Kineosporia sp. NBRC 101731: one gene and its partner. The protein of the gene in region 2 interacts with the protein of the main gene of each other region in a pairwise test. Links are inferred from orthologs where the notes say so. Each region holds a gene or a part of one and is shown on either strand. Other genes may lie near its edges.

What was found.
Region 1: the proteins of rplA (region 2) and thrS interact in binary tests that used the Escherichia coli proteins (3 or more experiments, as listed by UniProt). The link is inferred for Kineosporia sp. NBRC 101731 from one-to-one orthologs.

What each region holds. Positions count from the first base shown.
Region 1 is NZ_BSTC01000006.1:288,439-293,616, forward strand. What follows is about bases 682-3,656. They hold thrS (threonine--tRNA ligase), read right to left. Parts: upstream 3,175-3,656; coding sequence 1,189-3,174; downstream 682-1,188. Other genes in these bases: QSK05_RS19145 (alpha-amylase family protein), read right to left, coding at 682-1,093; QSK05_RS19155 (diguanylate cyclase), read left to right, coding at 3,341-3,656. Outside these bases: more of QSK05_RS19145, read right to left, coding at 1-681; more of QSK05_RS19155, read left to right, coding at 3,657-5,178. UniProt on the Escherichia coli protein: Catalyzes the attachment of threonine to tRNA(Thr) in a two-step reaction: L-threonine is first activated by ATP to form Thr-AMP and then transferred to the acceptor end of tRNA(Thr). The rate-limiting step is amino acid activation in the presence of tRNA.
Region 2 is NZ_BSTC01000001.1:1,160,043-1,165,003, reverse strand. The notes cover bases 787-3,544. They hold rplA (50S ribosomal protein L1), read right to left. Parts: upstream 2,642-3,544; coding sequence 1,931-2,641; downstream 787-1,930. Other genes in these bases: nusG (transcription termination/antitermination protein NusG), read right to left, coding at 3,203-3,544; rplK (50S ribosomal protein L11), read right to left, coding at 2,730-3,167; QSK05_RS05115 (PP2C family protein-serine/threonine phosphatase), read right to left, coding at 787-1,667. Outside these bases: QSK05_RS05120 (ATP-binding protein), read right to left, coding at 1-457; more of QSK05_RS05115, read right to left, coding at 471-786; more of nusG, read right to left, coding at 3,545-4,018; preprotein translocase subunit SecE, read right to left, coding at 4,131-4,352; QSK05_RS05085 (ABC transporter ATP-binding protein), read left to right, coding at 4,814-4,961. UniProt on the Escherichia coli protein: One of the primary rRNA binding proteins, it binds very close to the 3'-end of the 23S rRNA. Forms part of the L1 stalk. It is often not seen in high-resolution crystal structures, but can be seen in cryo_EM and 3D reconstruction models.

The sequences.
Region 1 (5,178 bases), on a different replicon or contig from region 2:
TCAGCCAGGGGTGCCGCCGGCGCAGGCCGATCAGGTCCTGGTGCAGGCGGTAGATGGGCCGGCCGAGATCCGACAGCTCGTCCGGGTTCTCGGGGAATTCCGGGCGGATCTCGGCGTCGCCGTCCACCCGCTCGTACTTGACGCCCCGGAACGCCTGCTCGTCCCCGGCGTACACACTCGGCACCCCGGCGACCGTGAACAGTACGGCCAGGGCGTGGCCCAGGTGCCGGGGGTCGTCGAGGCGGCTGGCCAGACGGGTGACGTCGTGGTTGCCCAGGAAGGTCTGCGGCACGAAGGCCGAGCTGAAGGTGTTGTGCCGGTCGAGGGTCCAGGCCAGTTCCCACAGGTTGGTGTCGTTGAGGCTGCTCCAGACCGACTTCCACAGCTCGTACTGGGTCAGCGAGTCCAGCCCGCCGTCGGCCACCAGCGCCGGGTAGTCGCCGTGGATGACCTCGCCGAGGAACCAGGCGTCGGGATGGGTGGAACGGACCTCGCCGATCACGTCGTGCCAGAACGCCGACGGCACCGCGTAGGCCGCGTCCAGCCGCCAGCCGTTCGCGCCGCGGTCGAGCCAGTACCGCATCGCGTCGATGGTGTACTGCCGCACCGCCGGACTCTCGTGGTTGAGCGCGACCAGCCCGCCGTGGCCCTCGAAGTCACGGTAGGTGAGTTCCCCGGAGGCGCTGAAGTCGACGTGGAACCAGCCGGTGTACTCCGAGTCCGCGCCCTTCTCGAGCACGTCCCGAAACTGCGGGAAGTCGCGCCCGACGTGGTTGAACACACCGTCCAGCAACAGCATCACGCCGTGCTCCCGGCAGTCCTCCACCAGGGCGTCCCAGGTGCTCCCGTCACCGAGGCGGGGATCGAGGCGGAAGTGGTCGACCGTGTCGTAGCCATGGGTCTGGCTGGCGAAGACGGGCCCGAGCAGCAGGCCGTTGGCGCCGAGCTCGATGACGTATCCCAGCCAGTGGTGCAGCCGGGCGAGCCGCGGCACCGGCTCTTCGGAGGTCGATTCCGGGGCCGTCGCCGGCGCCCCGGTGAAGGAGAGCGGATGGAGCTGCCACCAGATGACGTGATCCGACCAGACGGACATCGGGCCTCTTCCTCGTAGAAACGCGAACGGCGCCGGGCTCCCTCGGAAGCGTCGGCGCCGTCTGTGGGTGCGGAGACTCAGACCTGTGCGGAAGGTCAGACCTGGGCGCGGGTCTTGATCGCCTCGGTGATCCGCTCGATCGCGTCGTCGATCGGCACGCCGTTGTCCTGCGAGCCGTCACGGAAGCGGAACGACACGGCGCCCTTGGCCACGTCGTCGTCGCCCACGATCAGCATGAAGGGCACCTTCTGCTTGGTGTGGGTGCGGATCTTCTTGGGCATACGGTCGTCCGAGTCGTCGACCTCCACCCGCACGCCGGCCGTGCGCAGCTTCGCGGCGACGTCGTTCAGGTAGGGCACGTGGTCGTCGGTGACCGGGATGCCGACGGCCTGCACCGGGGCGAGCCACGGGGGGAACGCACCGGCGTAGTGCTCGACCAGGACACCGAAGAACCGCTCCAGCGAACCGAACTTGGCCGAGTGGATCATCACCGGCTGCTGCCGGGTGCCGTCGGCGGCGGCGAACTCCAGGCCGAAGCCCTTGGGCTGGTTGAAGTCGTACTGGATGGTCGACATCTGCCAGGTGCGGCCGATGGCGTCCTTGGCCTGCACGGAGATCTTCGGGCCGTAGAACGCGGCGCCGCCCGGGTCGGGCACCAGCTGCGCGCCGGACTCCTCGGCCACGGTGCGCAGCACCTGGGTGGCCTTCTCCCAGTCCTCGTCCGAGCCGACGAACTTGTCTTTCTTCGCCGGGTCGTCGGAGCGGGTGGACAGCTCGAGGTAGTAGTCGTCGAGCCCGAAGTCGCGCAGCAGCCCGGTGACGAACTTCAGCAGGTGGCGGATCTCGTCCGGGGCCTGCTCGGGGGTCACGTAGCTGTGTGAGTCGTCCTGGGTCAGGCCCCGCACGCGGGTGAGACCGTGCACCACACCGGACTTCTCGTAGCGGTAGACCGAGCCGAACTCGAACAGGCGCAGCGGCAGCTCACGGTAGGAACGCCCACGTGACCTGAAGATCAGGTTGTGCATCGGGCAGTTCATGGCCTTGAGGTAGTACTGGCTGTTCTCGAGGTCCATCGGCGGGAACATGGTGTCCGCGTAGTACGGCAGGTGCCCGGAGGTCTCGAAGAGCTGGCCCTTGGAGATGTGCGGCGTGCCGACGTAGGAGAAGCCCTCCTCGATGTGCCGGTTACGCACGTAGTCTTCCATCACCCGCTTGATCACGCCGCCCTTGGGGTGGAAAACCACCAGGCCGGAACCGATCTCGTCCGGGAAGCTGAACAGGTCGAGCTCGGTGCCGAGCTTGCGGTGATCGCGGCGCTCGGCCTCGGCGAGCCGGTCCAGGTAGGCCTTCAGCTCGTCCTTGGTGGCCCACGCGGTGCCGTAGATGCGCTGCAGCTGAGGGTTCTTCTCGCTGCCCCGCCAGTACGCGGCGGCGCTGCGCATCAGCTGGAAACCGTTGCCGATCATCTTGGTGGTCGGCACGTGCGGACCGCGGCAGAGGTCCTTCCAGGCAACCTCACCCTTGCGGTTGAGGTTGTCGTAGATGGTCAGCTCGCCGCCGCCGACCTCGGCGGAGGCACCCTCGGCGGCGTCCTCGACCGAACCGCCCTTGAGACCGATCAGCTCGAGCTTGTACGGCTCGTCGGCCAGCTCGGCGCGGGCCTCGTCGTCGGTGACGACGCGGCGCCGGAAGGTCTGGCCGTCCTTGATCAGGCGCTGCATCGCCTTGTCGAGGGCCTTCAGGTCGTCCGGGGTGAACGGGGTCTCGACGTCGAAGTCGTAGTAGAAGCCGTCTTTGATCGGCGGGCCGATGCCGAGCTTGGCGTCTTTGAAGGTGGCCTGCACGGCCTGCGCGAGCACGTGGGCGGTGGAGTGCCGCAGCACGGCCAGGCCCTCGGGGTCGGCGGCGGTGACGGGCTCGACCTCCTCGCCCCCGGTGAGCTCGTGGGTGAGGTCGCGCAGCTCGCCGTCGACACGCGCGACAATGACGGCGCGGTCGTCGGCGAACAGGTCCGCGGCCGTGGTCCCCGCGGCAACCTCCCGCGGGGAACCGGATACGGACACGGTGACCTGGGCTGACACAGTGACTCCTCATTAGTTCGGTGGGCACCCGTACGAGTGGCCGTCCCGATGCTATCGAGCGCCGGTGAGCCTTCGCGTCCGGGATTCGCCCGTGTCCCCCGTTACGAGCTCCGGACGAGCTCGGGACGGGCTCAGGCCGGGGCACGGATGCGCCGATAGCGAGCCTGTGGCGACGCAGGAGCTGGACGAGGCACAGGAAGCCTATTTCGGCGGTATCACCGAGGTGGACCGCCAGGAGCAGGCACGGATCGAGGCGGTGCGCGCGCTGGGGCTGCTGGAGCGGCCCGTCAGCCAGGGCATCGAGCAGGTGGTGGCCCTGGCCGCGCAGCTGTGCCAGGTACCCAACGCCACGATCAACATCGTGGACGAGGAGTGGCTGCACGCGATCGCCACCGTGGGTGGCGAGCCGGGCCGGTTTCCCCGCGAGGACATTCCCTGCGACCTGGTGGTGCGCAGCGGTCAGGAGCTCGTGGCCCCGGACACCGCGACCGTGCCGATCCTGGCCGACAGCCCGGTCATCGACGGCACGCTCGGCCGGATCGGGTTCTACGCCTCGGTGCCGATGCGCACCCTGACCGGGCACATCGTCGGCACGCTCTGTGCCTGGGACGAGCAGCCCCAGACATTCACGCAGGACCAGCTGAAGATGCTGCGCGTGCTGGCCGACCACGCGATCGGCATCTTCCAGATGGGCGACGCCCTGGAGCGGGCCCGGCACGCCACCGAGCAGCTGGCCCGGCAGTCGCGCAACGCCCGGGAGATCGTCGAGACCTCCTTCGACCCCTACTACTCCTGTGACCGCGAGGGCCGGATCACCTTCTGGAACACCGCGGCGGAGCGCACCTTCGGCTGGTCCCGGGCCGAGGTGCTGGGGACGAGCGCGCTCGACCTGCTGGTACCCGAACGCAACCGGCCGGCGGTGCAGGACGAGCTGAACGAGGTGCAGCAGGGAACTGTCATCCACCGGTGCGGCCCGCTGCTCTGCCAGGACGGCACCGAGAAGATCGTCGAGCTGCAGATGTGGGCCTCCCGGCACGAGCCCGGCCGGCACGTCTTCGCCCGGGACGTGACCGCCGCGCAGACCGCCGACCATGCCCGCCGGGCGGCCGAGGAGCTGCTCGGGGCGGCCTTCCGGCACGCCTCCGACGGGATCGTCGTGATCGCGGTCACCGGCGCCGACAACGGGCGCATCGTGCGCGCCAACCCCGCTGCGGGCACGCTGACCGGCCGTCCGGGCACGTCCGGGCCGTCGGGTCCGGGCCTGGTGGGTCTCCCGATCGAGGACGTCCTGGCCGGTCCGGCACGACCCCCGGGTTCGGTGCGGGCGGGCGAGGAGGGACCGCGTCCCGATCACCCGGACGACGTGGCCGACCGCCGCGCGCTGCTGGAGGATCTCGACCTTCTGGTCGCCGAGCCGGCGGGCACCTTTCCCGGTGACACGATCGAGCACCTGGCCCGGATGCCCGTCGGCACCGGCCACCTCTACATCCAGCTGGTCGTCACCCTGACCCGCGACGAGGAGGGCAGGCCCGCGCACGCCCTGGTGCAGATGCGCGACGTCACCGCGGCACAGGCGCACGAGCAGTGGCTCCGGCGTCAGACCCGGACCGACCCGCTGACCGGCCTGGCCAACCGCCTGGCCCTGCGGGAGCGGCTGAACTCCGAGATCGCCCGCCTGCGCGACCAGGAGGCCGGGCTCGGCGTGCTGATGGTCGACCTGGACAACTTCCACGTGGTCAACGACGAGCTGGGACTCACCGGCGGCGACGACCTGATCGCCCGGACGGCCACCGTGCTGGCCGCGGCCGTACCGCAGCAGGCGTTCACGGCCCGGCTGGGAGGCGACCAGTTCGTCGTCCTCACCCGGGCCGCCTCGGCCGGGGCCGTGCACGACCTGGCCGAGCAGGTGGCGCAGGCGCTGGGTACCGTCGGTACCGGTTTCACCCCGGCCCCGACCACGCCGGTGACCGCGAGCGTCGGCGTCACCTTCACCCAGAACCCGGC
Region 2 (4,961 bases):
CGTCCTCGAGCGACTGGATCGTCGGGGCGGCCCACTCGTAGTACCAGACCTGGGCGGCCTTCTCGGCCTCCTGCATCTTCGGCACCACGCTGGTGTCGGGCAGCACCGTGTCCAGGTTGCCGGAGACCGGATGGTCCCAGGGCTGGCCCGAGTCGTTCAGCGGGTCCAGCGCGGACTTGTCGTGGGTCAGCGCGTAACCGCGGATCGCGGTCTCCGAGTCGAGCATCGCGATGAAGTAGTTCTGCGACGAACGCAGCCCGTCGTAATAGTCCCGGACCACCTCACGCTGCACCTGCCGGGTCTCCAGCAGGGTCACCACAGCCGCGGTGACCACCCCGGTGAGTAGCGCCACCACCACGACCAGGGCGGCGGCGATGCGGCCGTGGACACCCCAGACCCGGGGCTGCCGGATCCGCTCCCACAGGGTGTCGCCGGCCACGGACTGCGTCTGTGTCACTGAAAGTCTCTCGTCACTGGAATTCTCGGGGCCACTGCACGGCGATCACCGCGACATCGTCGGGTAGCTCTCCCCCGTGCGCACCCTGCACCCGATCGAGCAGGTCGTCCACCACGTCGGCACCGTCGTCACTGATCACGCGGCTGGACCGGGCCAGGTCGAGCAGACCGGGCACACCCAGTTCGTGCGGCATACCGTGGCCGCGAGAGCCCTCGACCAGACCGTCGGTGTAGAAGAGCAGCCGCCACCGGGTGGGCAGGGTGATCTTGCGGCCCCGCCAGGCACCGGGCGGGAGCAGGCCGAGCGCCAGGCTGGCCGGGTCACCCGGCAGCGGCGTGGGCACCGGGTCGAGCAGGACCGGCGGCAGGTGGGCGGCGAGCCACAGGTGCGCGGTGAGCCGGTCGGCGTCGATCACGCAGAGCGTGGCCTGCACGAAGATCTCGTCCGAGCGCCGCTCACGGATCAGCACGTCTTCCAGCACCGGCAGCAGACGGTTCGGGTCCACCCCGGCCATCACCAGGGCCCGCCAGGCGACCCGCAGGCTGACCCCGAGCGCGGCCTCTTCCGGTCCGTGCCCGGCGACGCCGCCGATCAGCACGAAGACCCGGCCGTCGGGAGCCTCGACCACGTCGTAGAAGTCGGCTCCGAGCAGGTCACCGGCCTGTGGGCGGTAGCGGGCGGTGACGCCGAGGGCGGGGTCGCGGGTCTGGGTGAGCGGCAGCAGGCCACGTTCCAGACGGGCGTACTCCCCGGCCCGCACCTCGCTGGCGTAGAGCTGACGGGACTGCTCCTCGGCCCGGCGGCGCTCCATCGCATAACGGATCGCCCGGCTCAGCAGCTCACCGTCGACCTGGCCCTTGACCAGGTAGTCCTGAGCGCCGGCGGCGACCGCGGCGGCCCCCGAGCGCTCGTCGTCCAGGCCGGTGAAACAGATGACCGCGACGTCGGAGGCCTCGTCGAGCAAGGCGTGCACGACGTCGAGGCCCTGCCCGTCGGGCAGGCCGAGGTCGAGCAGGACGCAGCCGAAGCGGTTGCGACGCAGGAGGTCGCGGGCCTGCTTGAGACTGCGGGCGCGAACGATCTCGAAGTCGCTGCCGGCAAGGTCCAGGAGATCCTCGACGATCAGCGCGTCACCGTCGTCGTCCTCGACGAGCAGCAGCCTGCTCTCCGAGCGTGCCGCCGGTTCTTCCAGTCGTTCAGTTTCGTACACCGGGCCTCCGCCCCACACTTTTTGTGCACAGCAAACGGCGCTGGGGCCCGGCTGCTGGACCCTCACCACATACGGGGTACCCCGTTTGGCGCCGCGCCCATTAACCCTACCTTGCGGATCAGTAGAAATTGCCCCTGCCAGACGGCGATGATGCGCTTTAGTGATCATGAGAACGGCCCCGCTCGCACAGTGCGAACGGGGCCGTTCATCAGGTGGTCGCCCCGGGCGTCAGGCGCCCGGGTTCGTGCCGGTGCGGAACAGGCTCAGGCCTGGTCTTCGACCAGCACACGCACCTGGGTCGGGTCGACCGGGATGCCCGGGCCCATGGTGGTGGTCATGGTCGCCTTCTTCAAGTAGCGACCCTTCGCGGCGGACGGCTTGAGGCGCATGACCTCGTCGATCGCGGCCGCGTAGTTCTGCACCAGCTGGGTCTCGGTGAACGAGGTCTTCCCGATGATGAAGTGCAGGTTGGCGTGCTTGTCGGTGCGGAACTCGATCTTTCCGCCCTTGATCTCCTCGACCGCCTTGGCGACATCCATCGTCACCGTGCCGGTCTTCGGGTTCGGCATCAGGCCACGCGGGCCCAGCACCTTACCCAGACGCCCGACCTTGCCCATCAGGTCGGGAGTGGCGACGACGGCGTCGAAGTCGAGGAAGCCGCCCTGGATCTTCGTGATCAGGTCGTCGGAGCCGACGATGTCGGCGCCCGCGGCCTCGGCCTGCGCGGCACGGTCACCGGTGGCGAAGACCAGCACCCGGACGGTCTTGCCGGTGCCGTTCGGCAGGTTCACGGTGCCGCGGACCATCTGGTCGGCCTTACGCGGGTCGACACCCAGGCGGAATGCGACCTCGACGGTGGCGTCGTACTTGGTGTTCGACGTCTCCTTGGCCAGCTTGACCGCGTCAAGCGGGGAGTACAGCTCGGAGCTGTCGATCTTCTCCGCCGCTGCGCGGTAGGACTTGCTGCGCTTCATGGTTCTCCTCCTGGAGAGGTTGTGGTCGACGGGCCGCGCTGGGCCCTGCCACGCGGTGCTGTGAAAAAAGTTCAGTACGGGGAGGGACTCAGCCCTGGACCGTGATGCCCATCGAGCGGGCGGTGCCGGCGATGATCCGGGACGCGTTGTCCAGATCGGCGGCGTTCAGATCCTCGAGCTTGGTCTGGGCGATCTCCCGGATCTGGGCGGCGGTGAGCGTGCCGACCTTGGTCTTGTGGGGCTCGCCGGAGCCCTTGGGAACGCCCGCAGCCTTCTTGATCAGCTCGGAGGCCGGCGGGGTCTTGGTGATGAAGGTGAAGGAACGGTCTTCGTAGACCGTGATCTCCACCGGCACCACGCTGCCGCGCTGGCCTTCGGTCTTGGCGTTGTACGCCTTGCAGAACTCCATGATGTTCACGCCGTGCTGACCGAGCGCAGGGCCGATCGGCGGGGCGGGAGTGGCCTGGCCAGCATTGATCTGCAGCTTGATCAGAGCTGAGACCTTGGCCTTCTTCTTGGGGGGCATGACGCTGTTCCTTTTTTCCGGGTGTTTAGGTGCGATCAGATCTTGGAGACGTCGGCGAACGACAGTTCGACCGGAGTCTCCCGACCGAAGATCGAGACCAGCACCTTGAGCTTCTGGGCGTCGGCGTTGATCTCGGAGATGGTGGCCGGCAGGGTCTCGAACGGCCCTTCCATCACGGTGACGGTCTCGCCGACCTCGAAGTCGACGACCTTCACCTCAGACTTGCCGGAGCTCTTGCTGGTGCCCGCGTTCTCCGTCGGCTCCAGGGCCGGGGCGAGCATCGAGAACACCTCGTTCAGGCTCAACGGCACCGGCTGGTGCGTGTGCCCGACGAAACCGGTGACGCCCGGGGTGTGCCGGACGGCGCCCCAGGACTCGTCGGTGAGGTCCATGCGCACCAGGACGTAACCGGGAATGCGCACCCGGCGGACCTGCTTGCGCTGACCGTTCTTGATCTCGGTGACGTCTTCCATCGGGACCTCGACCTGGAAGATGTAATCCTCCATGTTGAGGCTCGTGGTGCGGTTCTCGAGGTTGGCCTTGACCCGGTTCTCGTAACCCGCGTAAGAGTGGATCACGTACCAGTCGCCCGGGGCGCGGCGCAGACCGGCCTTGAACTCCTCGACCGGGTCGACAGCGGGCTCGTCGTCCGCACCGGCGGTCGGGGTCTCGTCGGTCTCATCGGCCTCGTCCGACCGGTCGGTCTCGTCAGCTTCGTCGGCCGAGGTGAGCTCGTCCTGCTCGAGGGCGTCCGCCACCTCATCGGTGGCGGCGGCGTCGGAATCGGCCTCAGCTGCCTTGGCGGCGAGGTCGATCTTCTCCTCGGTGACTTGCGAGGTGTTCTCGGACACGCTTTGTCCTGCTTCCCTTCGTACCTTCGGCCTGGTCACGTTCAGGTCAGGCCCGCTCTCAACGCTCACGTTCGATCTTGCGATCCTCTACGGGAGCCGGCCTGGAGGCGACTTAGCTGCCGCCGCCGAACGCCCAGAGCACGAACTTGCCGAAGCCGAAGTCCAGCGCCGACACGTACAGCATCACGGCCATGACGAAGACCAGCACTACAGACGTGTAGGTGATCAGTTCGTTCCGGGTCGGCCGGACAACCTTCCGCAGCTCGGCCACGACCTGCCGCAGGAAGAGCAACGGCCCGCCCCTGCGCTTCTTCGTCGATGACGTGCTGCTCACGGTCCTCACCTGGTTGTCTAGGCCCCGTTGTCAGGCCCGGGTCCGCCCGAGCCAGCGCCGAGGCGTGGATCTAGGTCGGCCCGTGGTCGCGGCCCGCATCGAACCTGTCGATACGGGCCCTTGTCGGCCTCGTGGCACATCCTGTTGCCACGAACACATCCCGCAGGGCAGGAGGGACTCGAACCCACAACCGCCGGTTTTGGAGACCGGTGCGCTACCAATTGCGCCACTGCCCTACGAATAGAAGCTCACTTCCAGTCAGCACACCATCGGTGCGCCTCAGACTGGCGGATCGCAACCACCCGGGCGAGAGTCTACGCATCGATGAGGCCTTGGGTCGAACCGGCACCTCATCGGGGGTGTCTGCACCGCTGCGCTGCCAGGTGCGTCCACCGACCGGTGGACGCCTGTCAGCCCGTTGGTTGCCCCTACGCGGCGACTCTCGGAACCAGTATGACGGCATGGATACCGATTCCCTACCCATCCGGGTCCGCGGCCTGGCGAAACGCTACGGCGACCTGGTCGCGGTGAGAGATCTCGACCTCGACGTCCGGGCCGGGGAGATCTTCGCGCTGCTGGGTCCCAACGGGGCCGGCAAGACCACCACGA